Regions from separate parts of the Alicyclobacillus sp. SO9 genome, predicted to be linked through region 2. Evidence: riboswitches for the same ligand, from Rfam matches in the RefSeq annotation. Region 2 holds a riboswitch; each other region holds the start of a gene.
What was found. A riboswitch is a leader RNA that binds a small molecule or an ion and turns the genes downstream of it on or off. The one in region 2 is predicted to bind ZMP and ZTP.

Region 1 (10,012 bases), 940 kb from region 2:
ATTAAACGGTTTTAAGGTGCTCGCTGTAATCTGGTTTATAACGTTTGGACGAAATCGGTATTTGTGGATCAAACGAATGACTCCATTATTCAGTTAATCTTCTTGTTTTGCCTTGCTATCCCATGGTCTTAAGACCAACGTTGTATAGATATTCCAGACGACGGCGTGTTACGATCCTCAAGACAAGTCTACATTAGGGGTGATGGACGTGCGCAATGAGTTTTCGTGGCAGCCTTCTATGGAGGTACGAACACGTGAAATTGAATCCTTGACACGAGACAAGACTATGAATTGGATAGACAAGTCTCGTTCTGAAGGACTTTCCAACGCTGACATCTATCTGTTACTCGCTTTAGCATCGGCACGATACGTCGACCACCATGGGCCTCTCATTGGCCACGGAACCTTCAACGGCGGACCTTTGCTTCGTGCGTCTTCTCTGTTGAGCAGTGATTTTCAGGATTTAGCTCTACTGCAGACGGCCGTATACGTAACGGATCTTCTGGCGGACCCGAGGTACGGCCCCTATCTTTTGATGGAAATGGAACCTGTCACTGAGACTACAGAAGAAGAGTCTCAACAGGCTTTCTTACACGACATTGAGAGTGGAAACACAGTATTGTTGTCCGAACACAGACTGGTTGGCTTATTGCGACACCAGAACTCAGACCTGAGATGGCTTCTGACCCAAGTTGCGCTCCGCCAATACCCAGAAAATGAGCATCGGCTGTTAATTGTGCATCGTGCCATTCAATTTTTAGATGATTTAAGCGGGTGGGCATATGCAGAGCCTATATTTCGTCCGGCTGTACAGTATCTTGCATCTCGTCCGGATACGACGCTGTTCAACAGAATTAAAGAAAGAATGTTGACATGGCCGGAAGAAGGGATGGTATCAGAGCACGAAGTCACGGACGTCGTACAACGATTAATTGAGGTTCCGTATGGAGAGGAACCCGATCTCATCGATGAGTTGATACGTCAAGGAATCAAAGGTCGTACACTGTATGAGGCGATAGCCCTTTCATCATCGGAGATGTTGAGGAGGTCACAGTTCGATGCCCATGCCGTAACTGGCGTTCACTGTACACTTGATTTAATGCGTGGGAAAGACGTACCTTCTGATCTTCGGACATTGGCAGGACACCTAGCATTGTCAAGTCAACGCAGCCGTAGACAAAAGGTAAGTCGGCAGAATTGGAGAGAACCATTACACGTCAGTGGCACTAGAGTTACACTTACCGAACTCAAAAATATTGTGTCAAACGATGACGGCGGTCAGCTGTCCGCGCAGGCAGCTGGGAACTACCTGCTTAGTGGCGGGAGTCCTAGGGAATTAGCTCGAACTCTGATGGAGGTGGCGCTAACAACATCCGGGCCGTTCGATGCGATTCACAATGTAAAAATGATTTGGGGATTGCTTCAAGAGACAGAATACTCTCAGTTGGGACAACAATCCTGGAGACACCTGTCTGGCGGTGCAAGAGTGATTGCAGAAACCGCCGCAACCGAGCGTCCTGCAGGAAAAGCCATTTTGTCGTTGTGGAAGCCAATGAAATCAATGTAAATACGTGCTGATGTGACTATAAGGAGTGACAAAGCATGCAACCGTTTTTCTAACGCAGTTCCTCCACATTAGCTAAACATAGTGGTTCCGTGGAAAGATATTTTCGACGGCGCTTTGGTGTGTCCAGAAGTCCCCCTTTTCCTTCTCTAATTTTCAGAACAAAGGGGGATAAGGATGGCATATCGAAGCATTATAGATTAAGTCGCCAATTTTTGAATTTGTGGTTGGCTCAGGGTGTTTCACAGTTTGGAGATGCACTTTTGGAGGTTACGCTGCCGGTATGGGTCGGGTTAGTAACGAAATCATCCAGTCAGGTCGCGGGTGTTGCAGCGGCAGAGTTACTTCCTGCAATCTTAGTTGGTCCACTTTCGGGCGTGATTGCTGAGCGATTTAATCCGAAGATTATAATGGTACTGACGGACTTGTTTAGAGCATTTGCAGTTCTGTTGCTCCTCGAATTTCACGGGGCCGGCACTGCTTATCTTGCGTACATTGTTAGTTTCCTGCTAAGTTTTGGAACCCGGCTCTTTATTCCTGCACAATCCGTTCTTGTGCGGAAAACAATCCGGGACAAGGACATCCAGAAAGCCCAAGGCGTACTACACGTTGCCTCCAGCGTTTCTCTGGCACTAGGGCCTGCCTTAGGTGGAACGCTGATTCTTAGCATGGGTCCCATTCCGACGGTGATTACAGACTCCGGAACGTTCATCCTTTCAACGCTACTTCTCCTCGACATTCGTCAGGGGACGGACGGATTGGCAGTTTGTAAAAAGTTGACTCTGCCTTCGAGTGAGACTTCCATAAAGGCAGACGTCATGGTGGCATTTCATTACTTGTTGGAGAGTCGTCGACTTGTAGTTGTAGCAGTCGTTACCGCTATATTGACACTTGTAGGGTTCATTTGGTTTACGGTCGACGTGTTCTATGTAGGGACCTATCTCGGTGTACCCGGCGAAGCGGTGGGGTATCTATGGGCTGCTTCCGGACTAGGCGACTTGTTGGCAGGACTGTTGATTGTTCCTCGTGCTGGGAAGCTGAACTCCGCTTACTTGGTCATTGGCGGTTTACTTGTTCGCACAATGGCGCTCTTTTCTTACTCTGTGATAGGCGATTTCTGGTATGCATTGTGGATATGTCTATTAGCTGGGTTCGGCGATGGCATGGCATCTATTGGGCTGTCGACAATGGCCATGCAGCACTCGTCCCCTGGAGTAATTGGAAGGGTGTCTTCCACGCTGGATATTGTAGGTCAATTCTCGGGAATAGGTGCCACCGCTTTGATTGCTGCAATTGGTTCTAGTTCTACACCACGACAGGATTTACAGGCGTGCGGTGTATTGCTCTCCGCTACTATAGTTTTTGTTTTATCTTGGACGCGGCCCACGAGCGGTCATGAAAGGACTCACGACGATGACGTGTAGGTATCAAAGTGCCGTGCGACACATGTCCGCCAATGCTCGAACACAGTAATTCACCTTCAAATGTCTAAACAGGGCAGCGACTCGGTAATTGCGGACAAGCTGCCTTGACAGATTCCCGCAGCACTCCAGGTAGATTGTTTTTAATTGGGCCGCATCAAGAACGTAGGCTTGTTCAGAATCTTGACACACAGGTTGGCACTTTGATTGCAGGGGCCAGGAACATCCTTGAGTGGCTGTCAATAGCCTCGTCTCTACGCAATTCAGTTTTTTTATTGATCTCTGCATAATCAATAATGTAGGTATTATATCCGGGTAATATTGACTTTATATTTTATCCGGGTATAATACTACCGAGACTTATTGATAAGTTCTCTGTCAACCCAAATAGAGAATGTTTTCTGAAAGGAGACACTACGATGGACTTTGAACATGGTCGCTACATCGAACCATCTCAACGCGCTGGCATGAGATTCATGCAACGTGGCATTGATGGTAGCGTCATCATGCTGAATCTGCTGCGTTTTCGCGAATTTGCCGATTACTCAGCCCATCCTGAACTTGCATCGGAGGTTCCAATCACTGGTGCCGAAGCGTTCAACCGCTACATTGAGCACACACTGCCATTTCTGCGAAAAAGCGGCGGTGACGTCATGTTTCTGGGTAAGGGTGGAGAGTTTCTTATCGGTCCGGAAGACGAAAGATGGGACCTTGTCATGCTGATACGCCAGAGCAGCGCGCAATCGTTTCTTGCTTTTTCAACCCATCAAGACTACTTAGCCGGTATCGGGCATCGGACTGCGGCAATAGAGGATTCACGCCTCCTACCTATGGTAGAGCTTGCAAAACCAATGTAATATGAGGAGAGCAGCGTCATTGTCTTTTGAAATAGATACTGGTACGCTGACGAAGTGTACGTCATAAAGACCTGCGATATTGACGGAGACCTGTAGAAAGATGATACTCTGTATGTGAAAAGAATGGATTTGTGGTTACTGGCGAACGTAGATTAACTACGGGGGAGCCACAAGTAATAGTGCCGCTCGCCTGGGCAGGGGTAAGGACCAAGAGTTCTTACCCCTTTAATATTCAGTCGTACTAACCTATGTGATAGGAGGAAAAAGTTCATGGAGCCAACTTTATTGAGAGGGAAGCCTGTCGTTCAAGAGATGGAAGCCACCTTGTCTGAAAGAGTCAAGAAACTCTTTTTAAAGGGTACTAAGCCATGTCTTGCCACGATACTGGTTGGCAATGATCCGGCGTCAACGACCTACGTCCGCATGAAGGCACGGGCGTGTGAGCGAAATCAATTAGAGTCAAGACAGATTCACTTGCCTGAAACCACTGATACAGCTGCGCTCATTGACGTTATTAAGAACTTGAATATCGACCCAGGAGTTCATGGCATCTTACTGCAGCATCCAGTTCCTCGACATATAGAAGAACGAGCCGCATTTGAGGCCATTGTGCCGGAGAAGGATGTTGACGGTGTGACAAGTTGGGGTTTCGGACGCATGTCCTTCGGGCTAAGCAGCTACCATAGTTGTACCCCTGAAGCGGTCATGAATATCTTAGACTATTACGAAATTCCCATTAAACGAAAGCGGGCAGTGGTGCTTGGTCGAAGTCCAATATTGGGAAAGCCGGTATCCATGTTGTTGCTAAATAGAGATGCGACCGTCATTACTTGTCATTCACACACTCAACACATCGATGAAATAGTGCGACAAGCCGACATTCTGGTAGCGGCGGTCGGAAAGAATAAGTTTGTGCAAGGTTCGTGGGTCAAACCTGGAGCTGTCATCATTGACGCGGGATACAGTGAAAACACAGGGGACGTTGATTATGCTGCATGTCTAGACGTCGTTAGCGCGATAACACCCGTTCCAGGTGGTGTCGGTCCAGTTACAATTGCAAATCTTCTCAGGAATACAGTTGTAGCTGCTGAACAGACTTTGCGCTAATTAAGCACCACAAAACGGTCCGACGCTGAGTCGTGGGCATGACCCTTGGTAACAAGCATGCGTCTCTTCAAGCCATAACTAATTGGCTGAAACTAACGAGCGAAGTTCAAAAAGAGAAGAGCAGAACCAGCACTTTATTGGAGTTCTGCTCTTAAGGCCAGATGCGACTGTAAGCGAAAATCACACCCTAAATCCTGTATAAATGTGAATGGCATCCCGGAGAAACTCGGCTGTCCCTGGGTGCTCAGTATCGTAAAACGCCTTAAATCGTTCATCATCGACATACATTTGAGCAAGTTCCGCATGAGCCTCACTCGTGTACTTATCCCAGGTAAATGCTAACCATCGTTTATGAAGTGCTGCCGCTTTCTGTGCAATGTCACTGGCTGGATTCCCAGTCTGGAATGCCTTTGCCAGAGTGACTTTCACCTCATTCCCGAGGTGGGTCCAATCCTCATACTCTTTCTCAGTCATTTTCTGAAGCCTCTTGTTTGATTTATGAACGGAGTCATCGCCGTATTTATTGCGGATTTCTTTCCCATAGGCTGTCTCGTTTTCATCAATCATCCGCTCTTTGAAGCCCTCAAACTTTTCTCTGTCACTCATGGTGGTTCGTCTCCCTTCTGCCAATGCAATTGTTTGTTCCGCATTGGCTATCAATAAATCCAATTGTTCTCGCCTGTCAAGGAGTCGCTTAAGATGTTTCTGCAGTGCTTGAATTCTGTCAAACGTCGGGTCTGTTATGATTTTGCGGATGACTTCAAGATTTACACCCAGTTCCCTGTAAAACAGAATTTGCTGAAGTTGGTCGACTTCCCATTGGCCGTAAATTCGGTACCCTGATGAACTGGTTCTCGCCGGGCTCAAGAGTCCAATCTCATCGTAGTACCGAAGCGTACGGGTACTGATTCCGGCTATATTTGCGAACTTCTGGATTGTGTATTCCATCGTTCACCTCCTCACAGGGTAACTGTAAACCTTTACGCAACGTTAAAGTCAAGACCCATTGCATGTGATAGTTTCAGTTCGAAACAGCATTTGTGGGTTTGCGAACGTAGACATTAAAACTGTATTCAAACGGACTTCTCTTGTCTTGGTTTCCAGGAGTACTTGACGTAAGTACCCAGTCTGACAGGTCGATTTCGACAGTGGTATTTCCTTCTATAACGGCGTCAATCTCGGTTATATACAGAACCTGCGCCAGATGGATGGTTTGCTCGATAATAGAGCCGCCTCCAATGATGACAACGTCACCCGGAATGCGGGTGATAGCGTCTATATGATGCAGGACATGAACATTTTGGGCTGTAAATGATGTGTCACGAGTGACGACGTAGTTGATGCGATGCGGTAGAGCACGGCCAATGGCTGTATACGTGCGTCTCCCCATTACGATGTTCTTTCCAGTCGTGAGCTTCTTAAAGTACCGAAGGTCCTCTGGAATATGCCAGGGCATGCCGTTATTCTTGCCAATGACCCCGTTTCGTGATTTTGCCAGAAGAATTGATATCATGCGCAACCTCCAAAAGGGGATTCTGCTAAGATGTATCAATTTGGTGTCTTTTGTGTCAGAACATTATATCAGGAAACTTATATGCCCTGTGTTTCTGCAAATCGTCATTTCCGTCGTGTTTGCTTGATGATAACACCGCGCCGTGTCGGTGGTACAAGCCGTGGTAAGGAGCCGCGTTCAAGTCATGTATAATAACCATAGCAGTTTACATGAATATTGAATAAAATTCCCGCAGCGTCATCTTGCGTTGCGATTTGCAAAAGTGAAGGAGGAACTCTGTTGAAGGACATCCTGGTTATCGGTTCAGGACCAGCTGGTATGGCAACTGCCGTATGGGCCCGTCGTCTGGGACTTAGTGTGCAGGTGTATGAACAAGATGCGATTCCAGGGGGTCAATTGAATCTCATCAAAGGAGAAATTGAGGATTATCCGGGCGTAGATTGCTCAGGTCCCGAGTTGCGTGACAAAATTGTCCATCGGTTAGACAGCATGGGTGTGGAGATCGTACTGAATAGTCATGTTTCCGATTTAGATCCCGTTCAACGCACGATTGTCGTGAACGGTCACCAGGTGTCTGGGAGAAACATTGTGATTGCAACAGGCGGCAGGCCGCGTAAGCTTGGAATTCCTGGAGAGCAAGAAATGTATGCAAGAGGTGAAACCTACCGCAGTTCAGTCCATGCCTCTCAGATGAAAGGTAAACCGGTGATTGTCGTTGGTGGTGGGGACAGAGCTGTCGAAAACGCATACCAGTTCCTCAAAGGCGGTGCACACGTGACTTTGGTACATAGGGGAGACAATTTGACTGCCAGACGGGGCATGACGGATTTGCTGCGAACAGTACCTGGGTGTGAGTACTTATTTAACTGTACACCGACAAGAATTGTTGGCTCTCAGAAAGTAGAAGGTTTGAAAGTGGAAATGGACGGAAAAGAGACACTGCTGAAGGCGGATGCAATTGTGATAACGATTGGTCTTCAGCCCACCACATCCTTTTTACATGACAAGTTGCCGCTCGACACGGAAGGACGAATTGAGACAAACCAAGTTTATGAGACAAAATACAGAGGGGTGTTTGCTATAGGAGACGCCATGATTTCTTCGCAGTTCTCCAGCATCGCTGCTTGCGGTGGTCAAGGAATGGTGGTTGCAAAGCAAATCGCCGTGTCAATGTAATACCATCTCACATATTTGCATGAGCGACCATGCGTGTATCAAGAGGGGAAAGGCAACCCATCAACATTGGACTATCTTTTCTCGACATGAGAGCAAGACAAATATGGCCCTAGTGAAAAAGATGTCGTTGGGCCGGTACTGGTCCAACGACATCTTGCGTCGCGAAGATGATTCGGAAATGAGTAAGGTTGTCAGATTAGCTCATCCAGCTTTTTACCAGAGACTGGTTGTTGCTAACCCACTTTTTCACAGCCGCATTTTTGGATTTCGAATTGTTGATGTCTTCCTCCAAAGTTCCCAGTTGCTTCTGCGTAATCTTAAAGTTCTTCAGCCACTTCGCTGCTTGCGGGTGTGAGTTGAGCCACTTTTTATTTGTTTCTCCCTGGATCCATCCGGGTTTCCCAAACACTTGCTTCGGGTCAGACAAGTATTTCAAATGATATTTTGCGAATGCCCAGTGCGGACTCCAGAGTGTGACAACAACGTCTTTTTTCTGACCGTATGCTTTTTTCAAGGCACTCAGCATAGCCGGGGCAGAACTAGAAATCAGATTCTCCTTAAGCCCGTACGTGGTTACGGCCTTCTTCGCCAATTTCATCTCTACGGCACCTGAACCAATCCCTACAATTCTCCCATTAAGCTTTGATTTGACTTTGTTCAAATCCGAAATGGAGTTTACATTCTTCATGTAGGTCGGTACCACAAAACCTTCTCTTGTCTTGCCCTTGTACCATTTTCCAATGGTTGCAAGGTTAGACTTGTATTTGCTGATATATTGGTTTTGTTCGGGGAGCCAAGAGTCGAAGAAGAGATCGATGCCGCCTTTAGACAAGCCCACAAACATCGGACCTAAAGATACAGTCTTAAGGTGAACCTGATAGCCCTTTTGTTCAAGCAAGTATTTCCAAAGATATGTGGTTGCGACGTCCTCAGACCAGTTGATGTAACCAATCGTGATGGATTTACTAGCCGATCCCGTTGACGAGCCCTGCGCCGAATTTTGCTGAACGGAAGAATTTTGACTTGATGTCTGGTTCTGTGTACCGCATCCTGTGACTGCAACGGCACAGAGCGCTGTTCCGGACAAAATTAAGCCTAACTTTCTGTTCATATTGTACAAATACCCCTTTGTGTTGTGTTATCCATTCAATTTTCCTGTCTTCTGTTGATGAATCCTTTGTCAATCATGCTTCTGCGTAATAATAGGTGATTGTGGAAACCCTACGTTTGTAAGGTTACCTTTGGCAAACGACATAGCAAATCGTCGCGGTTGTAGCCTCACGATGGTTGTAGTCACAACATTTTTATATTCACTTAATTTTCGAAAGATGACTCCGTTTGCTCTTGCACCTCCTAAAACACCATGTTACATTCTGTTCATACAGTTTATACTGTACAAATTGATTTGTAAAATTGGCGGTGATAGTAGATGGCGGGATTTGACGAACTTGAACACGCCAGGCGCCACTATTCGCAAGCTCAGGCGGAAACGATGGGTATGTACGGGTTGAATCAATCTGTGGGCTTGCTTTACGGCGCAATGATTTTTCGAGAGGCACCTCTTACCTTAGAAGACATGTGTAAAGAGACCGGAATGAGTAAGACCAGCATGAGCACTGGTGTTCGAGAACTAGCACGTTTACAGCTTGTGAGAAAGGCATTTCGGCCCGGAGTGCGCAAAGACCTGTATGAAGTGGAGAGGAGTCAGTTTACTTCCTTCATTGAATACTTCACGAAACTCTGGAGAAGAGCGTCGGAATTGAACTTAAGGGCAATTCGTCAAAGTGAGGCTGAGATAAGGAAGATTCTGCAGGATACAGATAATGAGGAACTTCAGACTCGTGCAGAGGAAGATTTGAAAATACTAAGTGAATCAACCACATACTATCTCTGGCTGAGAGAGTTAACTGATGCGTTTGAACGCGGGGATATCAATGTACCTATTCCAACTCAAGCGGTACACGGGGAGGCGAGCAACCATGAGTAAAGCACTAATGTTGGAAAAACCAAAAGGAATACGCCTGGTGGATACTGACATTCATGAGCGCGTGCAATACGCGGATTTGCTTCCCTATTTGGAAGACCCATGGCGTCGCTACATTTTGGATTGTGAGTGGAAGCAGGAGAAGCATTTGCCTTATACCCAGCCGGCCATTGCAGGGTTGGACCGGGCGGACGCGAGACTCAGTGACGGGCGGCCCGCGGGGTCTGATTTGGACTTCATGAAACAGCAACTGTTGGATTCGGGCGGGCATGAGTTTGGAATTTTAACCGGAGCGTTGGACCCATCTCCGTCGTCAATGAACGGATGGTACGAGATGGGAGCCGCACTTGCCTCTGCTTATAATGATTGGCAGATTGAACACTGGCTGGA
Region 2 (10,012 bases):
TACAATGATTTCTTACAGAGACTGGGTTGAAGAGTACGGGCTGAATCAAGTGTCAAGTGATGTCGCCATGGCGGCAGGAACAGAAGGAAATGCAGTCTCCGCAGCCGCAGACGCAACCCTGCGCAAAGTCTATTCGCACTCCTACAAATCAAAGCAGGGAGAAGACAATCACTCCCTGTCAACGGTCTACACCCCAAAGCGCACTCTGGGAACATGGGAATCAGGGGCGCATGTGCGTGAAAAGGGGAGCATCGGCAAGTACGTTCTGCGGCACCCGTTCGTCGCTGGCAATGGTTTTGCATCCTACCACTCGGTGGGCATGCATTCCGCAGCGTTGGGTGGTGCACAGGACGGTGTTGGGAAGACAGCGTACGGCGGCAAAATTGTCGTATTGAAGCACCGCACTCCTGACGGAAGATGGATTGGGGGTTCGGTCGGCAAATGTATTGCCTATGGTGCACAACACGGACTGTTCCTTGTTCAAGGCAATGCAGATGCGAGAGCGTGCATCCGACTGTCGGGAGCCGATATCGTCTTCGGTGGTGAAGCCAAGGCGCCGGTAGGTGAGACGGGGGCCAGTATTGGAACGAGATCGAACCTGAAAGGCTTTGCCTTCGAGTATATGACCTCGGGCCGTGCTGTGGTTTTAGGAGACCCAGGGCCTTGGATTTGCGCCGGTATGACGGGCGGATCGGTTTATCTCCGCGTTCAGCGTGAAAGGGGCTTGACTGAAGAAGCCTTAAGACGCAGGATTGCGAAGGGTGCAAAGGTCTCTATGCAACCTCTGGATGATGAGGGAGAAGCAGACGTCATTGAATTGCTCAGTGCATATCAGAAAGAACTTCGCAGAAGCGGACAATTAGAAGAAGCAGACAAAGTCCAAAAATTGTTGGAGAGTCCAGGCGAACACTTCCGTGCCATTCGTCCTGGAGAAGACATTACGGACCAGACGATAGCCACAGAATAGGGTTCAATTTCGGACGGAAGATGGATACAGAGCCGCGGTGCTTGGCACCGCTGTTTTTTTTGCATAAATTCCGATTGCCACTTGATGATTATACATATTCATGTATAATAATTCATAAGTTCTTGATAAGCATTCATCAAGTTGAAGCGGGAGGCGACCTGCGTGTACGCATGGAAAGAGGAAGTCACACCAGTTGGTTTAGGTGAAGGGATTGAACCTCTGGGCCAAGGATACTTGTCAGTTCGACTGCAAACAGCGTTAATGGCGGCACATCGTTTGTGGCACGGACGTGATTTACTAGATTATTCAGATGCAACTGTTGAAGACGTGGAAGCCCTTTTGAAGTTATCTGTCTTGCTCAAAGAGGCACAGAAGAGCGGTTTTCCACATGCGTTGCTCAAGGGGCAAACCCTCGGTATGATTTTTGAGAAGGCATCGACTCGAACGAGAATGTCATTTGAAGTCGGCATGTTGCAATTAGGCGGGCACGCTTTGTTCCTCTCAAGCAGCGCTACGCAAATAGGCAGAGGTGAGCCTCTTTCGGATACAGCTCAAGTGATGTCACGCTATGTAGACGCATTGATGGTTCGTACTTTCGCTCATACGGATTTGGAGTTGCTAGCGAACTCTGCAAGCGTTCCTGTTATTAATGGTCTTACAAATGAGCATCATCCGTGTCAGGTGTTGGCCGACATTCTGACTCTGCTTGAATACAAGGGCACTCTTAAAGGATTGACAGTTGCATTTGTCGGGGACGGCAACAACATGGCGCATTCGTGGCTGCAACTTGCTCCTAAATTTGGTATCAACATCAGGGTTGCAGCGCCGCCAGGGTATTTACCAGACAATGACATTGTGGAGTTTGCCAAAAAAGATGCCGTAAGTCAACGGGCTCAAATTCTTGTTACCACTGATGCCGTACGCGCAGTCAAAGGGGCTGACGTTGTCTACACTGATGTCTGGACCAGCATGGGGGATGAGGAGGAAGCAGAGTTTCGTCAGCATATCTTTGCAAATTATCAGGTTAACGAAGAACTTGTTTCACATGCACACCCAGACTACTTGTTTATGCACTGCCTGCCCGCTCATCGCGGAGAAGAGGTAACAGCTGGTGTGATTGACGGAGAACATTCTGTGATTTTTGATGAAGCCGAAAATCGGCTCCACGTGCAAAAAGCAGTGCTTGCAGCAACTATGAGCAAAACGCAGGTTTTTGGGGAGGAATCAGAGTGAGTAAAGAAAAATTGGTGTTGGCATACTCCGGCGGTTTGGATACATCCGTAGCAATAGCTTGGTTGAAGGAAAACTTCGGTTATGACGTAATTGCGATGTGTGTGGATGTAGGTGAAGGCTTAGACTTGGACTTTGTGCAGCAAAAAGCTTTGGAAGTAGGCGCAGTGAAATCCTACCGTATCGACGCAGTGGAGCGGTACGCATCTGAGTTTGTGGCACCTGCGCTGAAAGCAAACGCCTTATATGAAGGAAAGTATCCATTAGCTTCGGCATTGTCCCGTCCGTTGATTTCACAACTACTCGTCGAAGTAGCAGCTAAAGAGGGGGCCACAGCTGTAGCTCATGGCTGTACGGGCAAAGGGAATGACCAGGTTCGGTTTGAAGTCTCTGTGAAAGCACTCAATCCGGATTTGGAAGTTGTCGCACCCGTGCGTCAGTGGAGTTGGACGCGTGATGAAGAGATTGCTTACGCCAAGGAACACGACATTCCAATTGCCGCGACCAAGGAGAATCCATACAGCATTGACGCAAATTTATGGGGGCGCGCGATTGAGTGCGGAGTATTGGAAGACCCATGGGCCGAAGCGCCAACAGACGCATGGCTTTGGACCACGGAAGCAAAGGACGCTCCTGATGAACCGGAGTACATTGAAGTATCCTTTGACGAAGGCGTACCGGTGGCGCTCAATGGTGAGGTCCTTCAACTCGGTGAGCTGATTTCGAAGCTAAACAAGATTGCCGGCAAACACGGCGTCGGTCGCATTGACTGTGTTGAGAACCGCTTGGTCGGAATTAAATCTCGTGAGGTGTATGAATCACCGGCAGGCGTAGTGTTAGTGCAGGCCCACAACGAACTGGAGTCGTTGACATTGACCCGGGAAGTAGCTCAATACAAAGCCACTGTAGAGTTGGAGTACAACAAACTCATTTACAACGGACTTTGGTTCTCACCATTAAAGGAAGCTTTTGACGCATTTGTAGACACGACTCAGAAAAACGTGACGGGAGACGTCCGTGTGAAGCTCTACAAAGGGCAAGCACAAACTGTCGGTCGTAAATCACCGTACTCACTCTACCGCCACGATTTGGCCACGTACTCTGCAGGAGACACCTTTGACCATCAGGCTGCTGTGGGCTTTATCAGCTTGTGGGGCATGCCGACAACGGTTTACGCAGGACTTCAGAACCAGTTGGGTGCTAAATCAGACCAGACACTGCCCGGTGTAAGTGTATCTGTCGCAGAGAAAGAATCGGTGGGGTCTGTAGAGGGGCCCAATGCATGAAATTATGGGGAGGACGATTTTCGCAAGATACGAATGAGTTGGTAGAACAGTACACAGCTTCTATCGCCTTTGATAAGCGACTTGCAGAAGTCGACATCCGCGGCAGCATCGCGCATGCCAAGATGCTGGGAACTACGGGTATCATTGCGGAAGTTGATGCGAATCTTCTGGTGACAGGCCTCAATGAGATACGACACGACGTAGAAGCTGACAAAATTGAATGGCGCGTTGAAGACGAAGATATTCATATGAATGTGGAACGCTTGCTTCACGAGCGCATAGGTCCAGTTGCTGGGAAACTGCACACGGGGAGAAGCCGTAATGACCAAGTAGCCTTAGATATGCATTTGTTTGTGAAAGAATCGATACAGGAGCTGCAGGCGGCAGTGAGCCGCCTGCAGCAGGTGTTGCTGGAGCAGTCGGAAAGACATCTCGACGTTGTCATTCCGGGCTACACTCATCTGCAACGGGCTCAGCCGATTTTATTCAGTCACCACCTCCTGGCTTACTTTTGGATGTTACAGAGAGATTTTGACCGACTAGAGGACGTTCATCGGCGAACAGATATGTCCCCTTTGGGTGCCGGAGCATTGGCTGGAACCACGTTTGCTGTTGACAGGCAGTATACAGCAAAGCTCCTTGGTTTTGCCGGCCTGTATGAGAACTCTCTGGATGCAGTTTCGGACAGGGATTATTTGATTGAGTTTCTCAACACGGCAAGCATTCTCATGATGCACCTGTCTCGAATGTCGGAGGAATTGATACTGTGGGTGAGCGAGGAATTTGGATTCATCGAGTTGTCCGATGCTTACTGCACCGGGTCAAGTATGATGCCGCAGAAGAAGAATCCCGATGTTCCCGAAGTGATACGCGGTAAGACTGGCCGTGTATACGGACATTTGATGGCCCTGCTCACGACGCTGAAGGGTCTGCCGCTGGCGTATAACAAGGATATGCAGGAAGATAAGGAAGGCGTTTTTGATACACTGGACACGTTACTTCCAGCACTGGAACTGGTGCGTGGAATGATGAACTCATTCACAGTGCAGACACACCGTCTGAAAAAGGTTTTTGGACAGGATTTTTCCAATGCAACGGACGTCGCTGACTATCTGGTCCAAAAACAAATGCCTTTTCGTGAAGCTCATGCCGTCGTAGGCCAACTCGTGATGCAAGCCATTGAAAAGGGGACAAACCTTGCAGGACTCTCATTGGCTGATTACAAGGCGTGCTCTCCGCTGTTTGATAAGGATGTGTTTGCGGCAATAGAAGTTCGCCGCGTCGTGGATGCGCGACAAAGCCGTGGAGGAACGGGGACCAGTGCTGTGATACAGCAAATCGAATACGCAAAAGACACACTGCGGTCACAACGAAGCAAATCAATTGGAATTTAGGCATATTGTTGCGTTACCGCAATAAAGTAGGTACACTAGACTACCATAGAACCCCGTGATTAGACCTCGGCAGTCAGAATGCGAAGAACCTATTCTGACCGGTGAGGTTCTTCATTAACTTGAAGAAGTAACAGATAGGAGTGGAGAGGTTGCGGATTGTACAGAAGTACGGCGGGACTTCGGTGGGGAGCTTGGAGCGAATTGAAGCTGTAGCTGACAGAGTTGCGAAAACAGTACAGGCCGGCAATGAATGTGCTGTTGTGGTCTCTGCCATGGGTAAAACCACGGACCAGTTAGTAGAGCTGGCGAAAGGACTTACGAACAAACCGGATGCCAGGGAACTGGACGCGTTGCTGTCAACTGGAGAGCAGGTCTCAGCAGCGCTTTTGTCAATGGCGCTACACAAGCGCAATATTACTGCCAAGTCCTACACTGGCTGGCAGGCTGGTATCGAAACAGAGGCCATACATGGGACAGCGCGGATGACAAATGTTCGTACGGAATTCCTGGAACAGGCTTTGAAGGACGGAATCGTTCCGGTTGTAACGGGCTTTCAAGGTATTGCCGGAGACTCAGTGACGACGCTTGGCCGCGGGGGCTCGGACACTACCGCAGTGGTGATTGCGGCTGCACTTGATGCAGATGTGTGTGAGATCTATACAGATGTTACGGGGGTCTTCACAACGGATCCGCGAACCGTACCTAACGCTCGGAAAATCAAGTCTCTACAGCATGAGGAAATGTTGGAACTCGCGACATTGGGTGCTCAGGTTTTGCATCCGCGCGCAGTAGAAAATGCGAAGAAGTTCTCAGTACGTCTAGTGGTTAAATCTAGTTTTTCTGAAGAAGAGGGGACAGAAATCGTGGCTGATTTGGAGGGTCTTGAACTGCAAAAACCTGTAACGGGTATTGCAACTGAGAAGAGTGTCGCGCGAATCGCCGTGGTCGGTGTACCGGTCAATCGGCACGGTCTTGCCAAGATGTTTTCAAAGCTTGCTGAAGAAAGAGTAAACGTAGACGTTATCGTTCAGAGTGTTGTTAAGGAACGTGTTGTCGATGTTTCGTTTACCGTTCAGGAGCAAGATGTCGATGAGGCGCTAGCGGTCGTCGAAGGTCTGAGAACCGAACTGGGCTTTGAAGATGTCATTAAAGAGTCAGGTTTAGCGAAAATTTCCATTGTCGGAGCCGGCATGATTAGTAATCCTGGGGTTGCGGGCGAAATGTTCGAAATTTTAGCAAGTGCGGACGTGACAATCAAGATGGTCAGCACTTCAGAAATCAAAGTGTCCTGTATTATCCCCGCTTCGCAACTGGCAACGGCCGTTTCATCTGTCCACAGTGCTTTCTTGGAGGGAGTACTGTCCGGAAGCAAGTAAAAACGGAGAACTACTCAAAAATGAGTCTTAGTTTTAGATTGTTCGAAATATTTCATTGACATTCGTTCAATCCTTCTATAAATTCAAGGAAACAAAAGAGACAGTGTTCGCATGACTGGCGGATTTTTAAGGGGATTACCTTGTGGGAGTGCGAATGAATGAAATTGCCGACCGCCTGGGCGCTGCTCGTATGAGGAGTGTGCCCTGCGGTTTTTATTTTCGGCATGTCTCTCCAAGCAGCGACAGTCACGGCGGGAGAGGCGCAAGACAGAGACTATAAGGAGTTGGGAGAGAGGCGTATGAAGGTCTTCGTAGCAGATGATATTTCCTCCTTGGGGCTTGACCGATTGAAGCAGTATCAAGAGATTGAGATTGAAAAAAGGACAGGTCTGAAAGAAGACGAACTCATTGCTGCCGTTTCCGATGCAGAAGCTTTGCTTGTTCGGTCACAGACAAAAGTGACACGAAAGGTCATCCAAGCTTGTGGGCAGCTGAAAGTGATTGGCCGGGCTGGCGTTGGAGTGGACAACATTGATGTTGATGCGGCTACAGAACACGGCATCGTTGTAATTAATGCTCCTGACGGTAATACAATTTCTGCTGCAGAACACACCTTTGCAATGCTGATTTCACTGTCGCGGCATATTCCGCAGGCGCGTCAGACGATGCAGGAGGGAAAGTGGGACCGTAAGACTTTTGTCGGTGTTGAGCTGTCAGGAAAGACGCTTGCCGTTGTCGGAATGGGGCGTATTGGAACTGAAGTGGCCAAGCGTGCTAAAGCATTTGGAATGCGTCTTGTTGCCTACGATCCATTTTTGACAGAAGACCGTGCCAAGACACTTGGTGTCACATTAAAGTCGCTTGAAGATGCGGTCGCAGAAGCCGATTTTGTGACTGTTCATACACCTTTGACAAAAGATACGAAACATATTATTGATGAGAAAATGTTCGGAAAAATGAAAACCGGAGTCCGAATCGTGAACTGTGCCCGCGGCGGTATCATTGACGAAGTTGCCCTTTGCGAGGCACTGACAAGCGGCAAGGTTGCAGGTGCTGCTTTCGATGTTTTTGAAGAGGAACCCGTGACGGCAGACCATCCTCTGCTGCAATTTCCTCAAGTCATCACAACGCCCCACTTGGGGGCATCGACGGTAGAGGCGCAGGTCAATGTGGCTGTCTCTGTCGCAGAAGAAGTTGGGCATGTGCTGGTTGGAAAGCCGTTTAAGAACGCTGTAAACATACCTTCTCTAAGCGAAGAGCAGAAACAGTATTTACAGCCGCATCTAAATTTGGGTGAGCGCCTCGGGAAATTTGTAGGTCAATTGGCGTCTGGGGCTATGTCTGAAGTAGAAATGGTGTTTTGCGGTGAACTTGATGACAGTGATTTACCCTTTGTGTCGAGAAGTGTCTTGAAAGGGCTCTTGGGCTACAGATACGGTGACGAAGTCAACTTCATCAATGCTCCGACTTTGGCTAAGCAGGCAGGTATGACTATACGACAGGTCCGTGAATCGCAGCACAAGGTATTTACCCATCTTCTCAGTCTGTCGGTTCGGGTCAACGGAGAATTACACAAGGTAGCGGGTACGCTGTACAACGGTCTTGGTCCGCGTATTGTTGAAATTGAGGGCTATCCAATCGACGCAAGTACAGAAGGAAAGATGATTTTCACAAAACACCATGACAGACCCGGGATGATTGGGCATCTTGGCAGCATGTTGGGCAAGGAACAGATTAATATTGCTGCGATGCAGGTGGGTCGTAAGGAAACGGGTGGAGAGGCAGTCATGCTTCTGACAGTGGATAAGCTGGTACCTGAATCGGTAGTGCATGAGTTGTCGCAGCTGCCTGGCATTCATGAAGTACAGACCATTGTACTCTAGCGTGGACATACCGTTTTCGCTTGAAACGACCATTTTAGATTGAAGCGACCATTTTGAGGAGGTTGTAGTTTGTCACATCCAGCGCGAGTAGACAATTTTGGTGCAGGTCCTGCAGTACTCCCGGAATCCGTGCTGTTAGAAGTGCAGGAAGAACTGCTAAACTATCGGCAATCTGGGATGTCAGTCATGGAGATGAGCCACCGGGGCAAGGCGTACGAGGAAATACAGGAAGAGGCCGAGGCGCGACTGCGAAGACTGCTGCAGGTGTCTGACGAATATGAAGTTTTATTTTTGCAAGGCGGTGCCAGTCTGCAGTTCGCCATGCTTCCGTTAAATTTCCGCGGGGAGGGGTCAGAAGCTGCCTATGTTCTGAGCGGATCGTGGGCGAACAAAGCAATGCAGGAAGCAGAGACAACGGGAAGGGTGCGTATTGCAGGAAGTTCCAAGGAGCAGGGTTTCCGGTCTATACCGACACAGTGGAACACGAAAGAGTCGGACGCCTATGTGCATATCACCACTAACAACACCATCTACGGAACCCAGTGGAGACAATTGCCTGAAAAACAGTCAGTTCCATTGGTGGCTGACATGTCAAGCGATATGCTGTCTCGTCCCTTTGCCATGACAAACTTTGACATGGTGTATGGCGGAGCACAAAAGAACCTTGGTCCCGCTGGCGTGACCTTGGTTTTGCTAAGAAGGGAATGGGTACAGCAGGCCGTGATGGAAGAAGTTCCAAAAGTCATGCGTTATGCGACCCATATTTCCGGTAAATCACGGTACAATACGCCGCCGGTGTTTTCCGTTTATGTCCTCGGAAAAGTTTTGAAATGGCTGGAGAGTATGGGGGGATTGCGGGGCATTGAGCAACTGAACGAAGACAAAGCTGGTACCCTGTATACCGCCATTGATAAGAGTGAGGGTTTTTACAGAGGGTATGCACAGGCAAGCAGCCGCTCTCGAATGAATGTCACGTTTAACCTTGCATCAGACGAACTAGAGCAGAAATTTTTGCGCGAAGCGGCGGAGTCTGGTTTTGTGGGACTGTCTGGGCACCGGTCTGTCGGCGGTTGTCGTGCCTCCATTTACAATGCCCTCTCTTTGGAGGCATGTAGTCGCCTGGCCGAATTTATGCAGACTTTTCGGAAGAACAATTGAAAGTGTGGAGTGCAATCTGTGTATAAGACGATTCTGTTTGATGTAGACGGTGTGTTATTGAGTGAGGAGAGGTACTTTGATGCATCTGCCCTGACAATCTATGAATTGTTGAGCAGCTCTCGGTTTCTTGGCGTTTCCATAAGCTATCTTCCTGAATACAGGGATAACTTTAGTGACGAACAGATTCATCAGATACGATGGAGTGTTTTTGTTCAAGATACGGTTTTAAACGCAATGAAGAGCCTAGGCATCAATGCCAATTGGGATATGGTATATCTTCAATTTTTGGTGCAGTTTCTAAAATACGCAGAAGCGGTCAGCGCTGGTCCAGAGTTTTCAAAATTCGCAGCAGTTGAATCTTGGACCGAAAAATCTCTGCGGGAATTTGGCGGTATGCTGAAAGGATTGGATATTCAGACGGATTTTTCTGACTTTTCCAAGCTGTTTGAGGCATGTCGAACAAAACAGGATTTGTGGCTTGTTTTGGAACAGCGGTATCAATTGGTGTTTGGGACAAACCCGAAAATTGAGGCAGTGTTAAGAAGCTTGTGGGAGGTAGGACAGCAAACTTTTCAAGAATGGTATCTTGGGAAAAGCTATCTGCCGTCGCAGCCTGGTAACAAAACTGGTTTTGTCTTGAACGAGGTACCGGTCGTAAATCCGAAGGAAGTGAGCAAACTCTTTGCAGAGTGCGTTCGGCGCGGAGTTCGTATTGGGG
Region 3 (10,012 bases), 1.5 Mb from region 2:
GTCTTGTTGCTCCCAAAATCCGCACTGCAAAGCTGCGTACCGCGATGTGAACAGGAGTTCAGGTATGCTTGGATGCGGCCTTCACTGTCGCGTAGTAAAAGAACGGGATCGTGCACAATCCATCGGGTTATATAATCTCCCGGATTCTCAATCTCTGATTCATGTCCAATGAAGTTCCAAGTCTTCGCATAAATATGTGCTAGTTCCCTTTCATAGATATCTTCATTTGCAAAGGCCCACTGTGGTAAAACACCTCTTTGAATTTTCTCTTTAACTTCACGCAATACTTCTTGGTCGAGTACGCGTTTGACCAATGGCTTTAACCTCCCATTCCCGCAAAATCCACGCTTAAAAGCGCTTTCATAAATTTGATAATTCCAATAATTAAACCAATTTGTCATCAAGACTAGCACCATCGCAGTTGCTCGACTACTGCTTTGTTCCGGTATCTGGAACACACACAACAAAATAATTCAGTTGAAAAATGCAGGCTGTTCCGCATAGAGGGACAAAGCCATAGTACCCTTATACCAGCAATGATACCGTTTACATTAAATTATCTAAAAATTTGCACAGTAGGAGGCGTATTTATGTCTGACTACACCAAACCAAGTTGGCGTAGGTATGAGAATTTTATTGTCATTACGATGTTCTTCACGTACGGCTTTGTCATGATGGATCGTTTGAGCATTACCTATCTGTTTCCTTTTCTGGCCCCCGCTCTAAAGTTGAATGACACGCAAATTGGTCTGTCCGTCTCGATTCTGTCAATCTGTTGGGCTGTATCGAGTTGGATATTTTCCAGCGCCTCAGACTTATTGAGCAAAAAGAAGGCATTTCTCGTTGTTATTGTTCTCATCTTCTCCCTGGCATCTTTTTCAACCGGGTTGGCAGCTACCTTCACCGCTTTGATGCTGGCACGGGGGCTAATGGGCGCTGCCGAGGGACCTGTTGTCACATTAGCGCAGGCCGCTGTTATCGCCGACTCGTCCACGAAACGGCGGGGCTTCAATATGGGACTGGTGCAAAGTTCAACAGCATTACTCGGCGCTGTCGTTGCACCTTTGGTCGTCGTTGCCATTGCGCAGTCTATGACTTGGCGCTACTCTTTTTATATCCTCGCTATTCCCGGAATTGTTGTCGCTCTGATTCTGATGAAATTCATGAGAGAACCCAAAATGAGCAAAGAAGTATCCGAACACATTCACACCAAACCTAAACTTTCCGATTACAAAAAAGCATTTCAGCATCGAAACATCTGGCTCGGCATGGTCATGTCAATTGGATTCATGAGTTGGCTGTTTGCATTCACTACATTTGCGCCAACCTTCTTGGTAAAAATCGATAAGATCAGCCCGTCCTATGTTTCCCTGATTATGAGTGCAATGGGACTGGGAAGCTTTATCTGGGGACTTGTTCTTCCGTCACTGTCCGATAGATTCGGGCGCAAACCCATCATGACTATCTTCGGAGCCGTTGCTATCTTCGCTCCTATCATCCCGGCTGAATTTCATCTATCTGTCGGTCCATTAATAGCCGTCATGTTCTTCCTCGCCCTGGCACAGGGCTATGCACCCATATTCATGGCAATTATCCCGTCGGAATCTGTACCCAGAGAATTTGTCGCAACTTCGATGTCCATCATCGTGTTTGTGGGCGAGCTGTTCGGAGGTACTACCGTTCCCACTGTTGCAGGTATTTTGGCCGATCACTTTAGTCCTGTTGCACCATTGTGGATGGCTGCCGCAGGCTCGTTTGTGGTCTTTTTGGCTTCCTTTGGATTAAAAGAAACCTCACCCATGAAGCTCCGTCGTCTCGAGACTAAGAGACAGATGGACAGTTCATCCCTGCCCACTGTATGACAGTAACATGGGGAATCGTGCAAATGTACGATTCCCCATGGCTGTATCTTGTACTTCCCGTAGAATGCCAGACTTCGTGATAAAATTCGCTTAGGCCAAATCGGCCGCATTTTGATATAACATTCCTTCTTCGTCTTGCCAATCCATAGCGGCCGTTAGATTGTGAAATAACTGCATCGTCGTCACTGTGCCAACCCCTCCGGGTGTAGGCGAAAGTGCCCTCACCTTATCTGCCACCTCAGTATCCACATCTCCAACAATGTTTCCCTCGCTCTCGTTTATACCGGCGTCAATAATGACGTGTTGGGAATGAACCATGTCAGGTGTAATGAGACCTGCCTTTCCGACGGCTACGAAAATAATGTCAGCCGCCTTTGTATGCAGAGAGACATCCTTGGTTCCAGCATGACAGACTGTAACGGTTGCATTATTCCGCACCAGCAGGTGAAACAACGGCTGCCCAACTGTTTCACCAAAGCCGACAAGTGCCACATGTTTTCCTGACACCGAATAGCCAAAGTGATTGAGCAGCTTCACTGCAGCCACAGGAGTAGCTGGATAAAGACCCTTGTCACCTGTCATATTCGCAAATCGATTGATTTTCGTTAGGCCGTCAACATCCTTATAAGGTGAAATAGCTTGTGTCACACGCGACGTGTCGATGTGCGCCGGCAAGGGCAGTTCAACCATGATTCCGTGTACAGAACTGTCATGGTTTAACTGCTGAATCTTCTCTATTATGGTCCCAGTTGACGCGTCCCGGCCAAAGTGAAGAATCTCGTATTCAATCCCCAGTTTCGCAGCAGTCTTCCCTTTGGATTTTGCGTAGTACGCACACGCTGCATCCCCTTCAACAAGAACTGTTACAATTCTTGGCCGGATGCCGCTCTGCACATAGGCCTCCACTTTCAATTTAATAGAAGCCCTAATTTCCTCAGCGACTTGCTTGCCATACATTTCAATCGTCACAACTCTCCACTCCCCATGTGCTACTTCCCGGAGGGCCGTCTGTGAAACGCTGTCGTGGCTGACGCTAGGTCAGAGGCAGCGCAAATATGAGAAAGTTGCTAGCACAGAAAAGACCGCCCAGGTTGTCCATTTTGGTCACCCAGGCGGTCGGCTGTTAACGATTGTACTTCCTCGTGGTTATCCACGTATCCGCCAGTCATACAATCGATGATATTCAAGTGATAAGCAACTGCACAAAATTTCAATACCGCGTCCAAACTGTATTCTGCAACGGACTGAATTACGGAATCACTATAACAACTGAAGCGGACTTCGTCAACAAGGCGTGGGCATTTCCCGATTCCTGCTAGTTCCAGTTTTCGCTTGCGAGGTCTGCCGTGGGATGTGTAGCATTCTCAAGTTCGGCGGCACTTTCAACGACCGAAGGCTGTGTGTCGGAGACAGGAAGGGAAACCGAAAAGGTCGTCCCTGCGTTGACCTTACTGGTAACCTGAATTTGGCCCTTCATGAGTTGAATGAACCTGTATGATGTCATGAGTCCTAGTCCTGTCCCCTTGTGTTTTGTCGAATAGAAAGGCTTACCCAGCCGTTGAATCTGTTCGGATGTCATGCCGATTCCGGTATCGCTGACGGTGATACCAACTGCTCTTCGGCGTCGGCGTATTTGCACTGACAGCGTCCCTCCCTTTGGCATTGCCTCTATTCCATTCTTCATGATGTTCAGTACGCACTTTGAAAATCTCTCTCCGTCGATAGACATGTAAACATCCGTCTCCAAATTTTGAATCACACTGACATTGTGAAGTGTAGCGTATGGGGTGATCGATGCAAGCGACTGCTGAATCAATTGCGATACGTTCACCCGTTCCATGTTGTTTAGTTGTGGATGAGACAAGGAAAGGTATTCGTCAATGACAGAGGAAGCTTTGTCCAGTTCGCCTAGAACGATGTTCAAATAGTCTCTCCTTGTCTGCTCAGAATTGTTTTCCTGGAGAAGCTGCAAAAAACCACGGGACACAGTCAGTGGATTTCTTATCTCGTGGGCTATAGAAGCCGTCAACGAGTTGACCAGTTGCACTTTCTCAAGTTCTTGCAAGTGATGTCTCATCTCAACGTTGCTGCGTACGGTATCAATCAAAAAAACGACCATGACAGTCGTTGCGACTTCGACAATTCCCCATTCGCACAGGAACCACAGGTGCTTGGGTTCAATTGGATACCTGAGAATCACAACCATTATGTTCAGTACCACAGGAGCAGCATTGAGCAGGGCGGCCACTACAACTTTTTTTGCCTTGGAGTACCGGACAAAGCGCGGATTTATGTAAAAGGCCAAGACCAGGATGGGTGTAAAAGTGAGGAGCATTTGTAGAAATCCGCTTCCTCCAATAACATACCGATACACAAAAGATGTGGTCGTCACGGCCAAACCGGGACCAATTCCTCCATACAAAATGCTAAGAAGAATTACAACAAGTCTGAGGTCGTAGAGTTGACCGGGAAACAAAGTGAAGGGAAAGGTCATACATAGAACTACTGCTGTACTGGGCAGTAATAGCAATATCCAACGCACATATTTTTCATGAAACACATGTCTCGATGCAAACAACCCAAATATGCACAAGAATATAATAAACACATTCAGCAACAGATTATCAACGGGCAATTCTACCACGCTCCAAACAACGTTATTTACTGTTGATATCAGAACACGTAATCACAGACACCGTGGTCAACTGCTTGAGGATACGGGTAAAACAATTGAAACTGTGGTTCCTTTATCAACACGGCTTCGAATTTCGATTCTTCCGCCGTGGCTGCGTACAATCTGCTGTGTCACCATCATGCCCAGACCAGTCCCATCTTCCTTCGTGGTGAAAAAAGGCTCGCCAATCATGGCGATACTGTCTTCCGGGATGCCACATCCTTCGTCCGCAACACAAACAGTCACTTCATTCGAACCTGTTTGCTCCGTTTGAACTGTAATCGTCCCGCCAGTTGGCATAGCATCCAGCGCATTTCGAATAATGTTGATGAACACTTGCTTCATTTGGCTTTCATCACAGACAATGGGAGGAAGTATAGAAAAGTTCGTCTGGATTACCGTGTTGTTCATAATTGCTTCGCCTTTTAGAAACGCCAATGTTGTCTCAATGATATGTTTGAGGTCGTGAATTCGCATACTCTCTGAATGCGGTTTCGACAGGACAAGAAATTCACCCACAATTGTATTCATTCGTTGGAGCTCGGACGCCATGATGTCAAAATAGTCGTCCATGCCTGCTCGGCCAGATTGGATGAGTTGGACAAACCCCATGAGAGAAGTCAACGGATTTCTGATTTCGTGCGCGATACCCGCAGCTAATTGTCCGAGGACATGAAGCTTTTCCGAGCGTTCCAGCATGCCACGAGTCCTGATACGCTCCTCTTCTGCTCGTTTTTGTTCTGTAATGTCCACAGCCAAGCCAATAAGCCGCTTGAGGTCTCCGTCACTACCCCGAATCGGAATGACCCTGTCATGTATCCAGCGAACCTCTCCGTTGGGATGAATGACACGATAATCATCGATAAACTGGATTCCATCATGAACCCGATTCATTTGTTCTCGCACAGACTCAACATCATCCGGGTGGATATTTTCATAGCAACTTGACGGATCCCGTAAAATTCTTTCAACAGGGATTCCCCAAATTTTCTCGCTGCCAGGCGATACTTGAATAACGGTTTTAGACGGCCATATCTGTGCCCAGAGCGCTACATCAAGCGTGTCAAAAATCGTTTTAATCTGCTCTTTCGTATACTCCAATTCATGCTTTGTCAGTTGCTCATCTGTTGTATCTCGTGCAATCACATGCGAACCAATCACACGGTTGTCCAATTCAATTGGAACACGCTTCAGTTGAACATAAACTGAATGGCCGCTACTATGGGTTATGAGCCCTTCTCCATACACACAATCGTCCGCATACATATTTGCAGAAGGATGCCGGTGCCACTCCATCCTATTAAATACATCCGTTAAATCCATGGTTTTCAACGAATCAGAAGAATGCCCTGTTATCCGCTCACATGCGGGATTGGCAGAAGTAATCCGGCCCGTAACTGTGATTTCGAAGATGCCGTCGGGGTGCCCCTTTAATAAGCTGTCGTATTTAGCCTGTAGCTTGCCCTCTTGTGTTTCAAGTGGGGTTGTCAGAGCGTTACCGTATGCGTCGGTTCCGCAGTTCATTGATGCAGTTCCCACAAACAACACCCTTTTCATCTGAATTTTCGTAAATCCTTCTACAAAAATAACTCGATATCCTCTTCGTCATGCAGCTCATCAGAATAAATGCGAAACTGGCGGTAGAAATTTCACACTCGGGACAAGGTTTTTCAAGACACCCGCCGTTACAATGACTCCTTCTCACACGTATCGTGAACCATGAAACCGAGAGGGGGATATCGCTATGTACGGAGCATTTGGAGGCTATACGAGGTGGGCCGTGGTGTTCTTAATTATTTTTGTGTTGTTTATACTCCTCGTGCCATACTCAGTCACAACCTGTACTACAACACCCGTATACTAGAGTACACCGACAGAAGATGTATCACAACGGGGGCTGCAAGGCATATCGTGGTGGGAATCCAGTTGACAGCCCCCGAATCTGTCATCGTACACCATAAACTGCTTCACTGACACAGGTCTCATCAAATCTTTACGGTTGAAGTTCCCAGATTTTCAGTGCCTTAATGAGTGTCTTCCCTTTTCCAGAAAACACCTCCAGTCTGTCACTGGTTGGCATGGGATAAATCCGATTCGTCATGACCTTAACACCATGGTTTACGAATATCTCTATAGAACTGGTGTCGAGGAAGATTTGCAAATGCAGCAACTCGTCGCCACGGTCCACGGTGCAGGTTGACGATGTTGTATCTCCTGCGCCAGAATGGCTTCGATAGAATTCAAGTTCACTCTTCAAACGGTCAAACTTCAGTACGCTCTCTTCAGAACCATCCTCTGCGCACCGAAACTTCATACCAAAGCAGTCTGCATCTGTTTCGTCCAGGTCATATTCGATTTCAATTTCCAATTGAATGCCTCGAACAGCTTGCAGTGGATTGCGGCTGCGAGGTGTCAAAAGTACATTGCAGCGTGTCAGCAGTTCGTTACTCCTCAGTTTCATCATTTCGGCAACAGGCAAAGACAGCAATTGTCCGTTCGGATTAAGCTCGAGCCTGCGCGGCAGGGTAAGGGCTCCTGACCATCCATCTTGTTGACTTGGCATAGACGTTCCCCATGTATTCATCCATCCAAAGCCAATCGTCCGCCCACTGTCGTCCTGAAAACTTTGCGCGGCGTAGAAATCCTGCCCCTCATCCAATCGAGCTGTGTGCTCTGTTGTGAACTCACCTGTCTCATAATTCAGGTCTCCAACCATATACAGGTTTGAGCAGTTTTCCATTCCTTCTGGCGACACCAAAAATACACTCTTGCGACCAAATGGCAGGACGTCCGGACATTCCCAGTTGTACCCTTGTACACCATTACTTTGGTTGATTACTGAGACATAGTCCCAGTCCAATAGATTCTTTGATTGATACAGCACTGCACGGCCATGACCGTTCTTTCCGGTGCCAAGAACCATGTACCAATTGTCGTTATGCTTCCACACTTTAGGATCCCGAAAGTCTTCCGACGCCTCCGACGGCGGACTTGAAATAATGGGATTGAGAGGATGCTTCCGAAAGGAAACGCCGCCGTCATCGCTCGTCGCCATACACTGAACTTCTTTGGGGCTTTTGCTGTCCGAATGTCCGGTATAAAACAGATACAGCTTTCCAGCGTGCACAACGGCGCTTCCCGAGAAACACCCATTTTCGTCGTAGTCTTCACTTGGTGCCAAAGCGATGGGCAGTTCACTCCAATGGACTAAATCATCGCTAACCACGTGCCCCCAATGCATGGGTCCCTGGTATGGACTAAAGGGATGATACTGATAGAACACATGATACTTTCCTTGAAAATACACTAAGCCGTTCGGGTCGTTCATCCAATTTACACTGGGTGCGACATGATACTTCGGCCGATATCGGTCATTCACTGCACCTGCTGCCTGGTTTTTGTAAGCGTCAGCTCGTTTAATGAGGATTTGGTGTCTGTCATGCAAATTCATCGATTGCTCTCCTCGGACTTTTCCAAATAGTTGAAGCGCACCTGAACTAGTCGTAATGGGTGCTGTGTCCCACATGATACTGCTGCTATACTGCTCCATTGAATACTCCCCACGGTAAGCAGTGGCCTACTAAAAAATAGGTTGTCCTCAGCATAGGAATTTTCTCTGATTTGGAAGACACTATTCATGGAGGCAGTCAGCACACTACTCCTTATATCACAGCCATCCATCACACTCCAGTGGAAGTTTGCTCACTCCTCTGCATTCCGATTTACCGGCAATTATCTTAAGGTTTCTGAGGAGGTCGGACAAATGAGTTACTTTGGTGCCGTCGGGGAAGAACTGAAAAAAAGTTGGTGGAACGCAGTCGTCGTGATTGTCTTTACAATTTCCAGGATATTTTTCGGGTGGGGATTTTTTCACGCCGGTTGGGAGAAAATGACCAAGGAAAACTGGTTCGGTGACGGCAAGTTTGACGCAGGCGGACTGATTCATAAGATGGTTGGAAATATACAGCACTCACACGGCCCAGACCCGCTGCATTTAAACAATCTGTTGGTCTGGTTTGCCAATCACATCTTCATCCCCATGGCCGGATTTACAGATTTTCTGGTTGTTCTCTTTGAAATGTTAATTGGTATCTGTGTCTTCTTCGGAATCGGCATTGTCTGGACTATGCTCGTAGCACTGTTCTTAAACCTGCAGTTCGCGGCGGCCGGTTCTGCAAACAACTTCGGCTATTTGGTGACTGACATCGTTTGGTTCAAATGGCCCAAGTATGCTGGCCTGATTGGCTTTGACGGCTATGTGCGTTACAGAAAAGGTAAAAGCCTTCTGGGCGCATCGAGTCTGAACACCCCGCCAAGCGGCAAAGGGACTGCAATGTAAAGCCGCTGATAGACCGCTGTACGACATACAAAGCAGTGATTGTAACAGATTAAAGGCCAGAAGAGTCACCGAATATCACTTCGGTGACTCTTCTCAATATCTCGTTCCAACACTTCACTCTGCCCCAGGCTCCACGTAGGTCAGAGAGTCCAGAATTTCACGGAGGCTGAATTGTGCACATGCCATGGCTGTATCGGCCACGCCGTAATACAGTTTGACAACGTCATCTTCAACGACAGCACCGCACGAGAAAACAACATTTCCGAAGAAGCCTTCCGTTTCGTAAGGTTCCGTCGGAGTCAGTATAGGTTCATCGCTGCGCGCGATGACCTTTGCTGGATTATTCACATCCAGAAGCAGGGCGCCCATGCAGTAGCGGTCATTGTGATCGGCACCATGATAGATCTCCAGCCACCCTTTGTCTGTTTTGATAGGTACAGCCCCAGCTCCCATTCTTCGACTATCCCAGCGTCCCTCTCGCAGACCGATAAGATGCTGATGGTTCCCCCAATGCTCAAGATTGTCCGACTGTGCAATCCAAACTTCAGGCTGTCCTACGCCGCTTGGGACAGGTCGGTGAAGGGCGAAGAATTTGCCGTTGACTCTTTCAGGAAACAACACTACGTCTTTGTTTTCCGGAGGAAAAATCAGGCCGTGTCGCCGGACGGTAACAAAGTCTTCCGTCTCTGCAAGACCCACACCAACCCCTTCCGTTGACACGACGCTGTAGGTGATATAGAACCTGCCCTCAATTTGGGTAATTCTGGGGTCCTCTACACCGAATGCTTCATATCGGTTATTTGGAAACAACAGAGGTTCTTTGTCGACGATAAAGTGGCGTCCGTCTGTGCTTCTTGCAACTCGCAAGTACGATACAGAGGTTAAGTAAGACCACTGACTTTTGTTCTTGTAACGAATAACCCGTGAATCTCTGAAATCCAGCGCTTCATCGTTCAGGTTGAACTCTAGCGTGCGTAAGCCCTGTGCGTCAGGGTCATACCACACGGCTGAGACATGCTCATTGTCAGAACTGACAGGCCGTTCCGCTACACGCAGCAGCAGAATGGTTTCGTTACGCAGTTTGGCGGTGCCAGCATTAAAGGCTCCGATGACCTCACTCTGCTCAAGATGGGGTTC

Region 1: another riboswitch for ZMP and ZTP. It lies ahead of GI364_RS14685 (bifunctional 5,10-methylenetetrahydrofolate dehydrogenase/5,10-methenyltetrahydrofolate cyclohydrolase); the one in region 2 lies ahead of serA (phosphoglycerate dehydrogenase).
Region 3: another riboswitch for ZMP and ZTP. It lies ahead of GI364_RS17425 (bifunctional 5,10-methylenetetrahydrofolate dehydrogenase/5,10-methenyltetrahydrofolate cyclohydrolase); the one in region 2 lies ahead of serA (phosphoglycerate dehydrogenase).

What each region holds. Positions count from the first base shown of each region.
Region 1 is NZ_CP066339.1:3,114,285-3,124,296, reverse strand. It holds gene GI364_RS14705 (hypothetical protein) at 1-97, shown strand, start outside; gene GI364_RS14700 (hypothetical protein) at 209-1,567, shown strand; gene GI364_RS14695 (MFS transporter) at 1,657-2,988, shown strand; gene GI364_RS14690 (DUF1330 domain-containing protein) at 3,405-3,842, shown strand; ZMP/ZTP riboswitch at 3,967-4,045, shown strand; gene GI364_RS14685 (bifunctional 5,10-methylenetetrahydrofolate dehydrogenase/5,10-methenyltetrahydrofolate cyclohydrolase) at 4,113-4,949, shown strand; gene GI364_RS14680 (MerR family transcriptional regulator) at 5,130-5,897, opposite strand; gene GI364_RS14675 (dihydrofolate reductase) at 5,971-6,462, opposite strand; gene GI364_RS14670 (NAD(P)/FAD-dependent oxidoreductase) at 6,742-7,638, shown strand; gene GI364_RS14665 (glycine betaine ABC transporter substrate-binding protein) at 7,835-8,749, opposite strand; gene GI364_RS14660 (GbsR/MarR family transcriptional regulator) at 9,068-9,625, shown strand; gene GI364_RS14655 (amidohydrolase family protein) at 9,618-10,012, shown strand, end outside.
Region 2 is NZ_CP066339.1:2,178,735-2,188,746, forward strand. It holds gene GI364_RS09795 (glutamate synthase-related protein) at 1-967, shown strand, start outside; gene argF (ornithine carbamoyltransferase) at 1,229-2,200, shown strand; gene GI364_RS09805 (argininosuccinate synthase) at 2,197-3,483, shown strand; gene argH (argininosuccinate lyase) at 3,480-4,877, shown strand; gene GI364_RS09815 (aspartate kinase) at 5,027-6,253, shown strand; ZMP/ZTP riboswitch at 6,355-6,441, shown strand; gene serA (phosphoglycerate dehydrogenase) at 6,553-8,136, shown strand; gene serC (3-phosphoserine/phosphohydroxythreonine transaminase) at 8,206-9,294, shown strand; gene GI364_RS09830 (HAD family hydrolase) at 9,313-10,012, shown strand, end outside.
Region 3 is NZ_CP066339.1:3,697,624-3,707,635, forward strand. It holds gene GI364_RS17415 (aromatic ring-hydroxylating oxygenase subunit alpha) at 1-314, opposite strand, end outside; gene GI364_RS17420 (MFS transporter) at 591-1,862, shown strand; gene GI364_RS17425 (bifunctional 5,10-methylenetetrahydrofolate dehydrogenase/5,10-methenyltetrahydrofolate cyclohydrolase) at 1,953-2,831, opposite strand; ZMP/ZTP riboswitch at 2,962-3,041, opposite strand; gene GI364_RS17430 (ATP-binding protein) at 3,178-4,506, opposite strand; gene GI364_RS17435 (ATP-binding protein) at 4,564-6,075, opposite strand; gene GI364_RS17440 (glycoside hydrolase family 32 protein) at 6,530-8,086, opposite strand; gene GI364_RS17445 (DoxX family membrane protein) at 8,300-8,875, shown strand; gene GI364_RS17450 (BtaManbiosPhlase) at 8,990-10,012, opposite strand, start outside.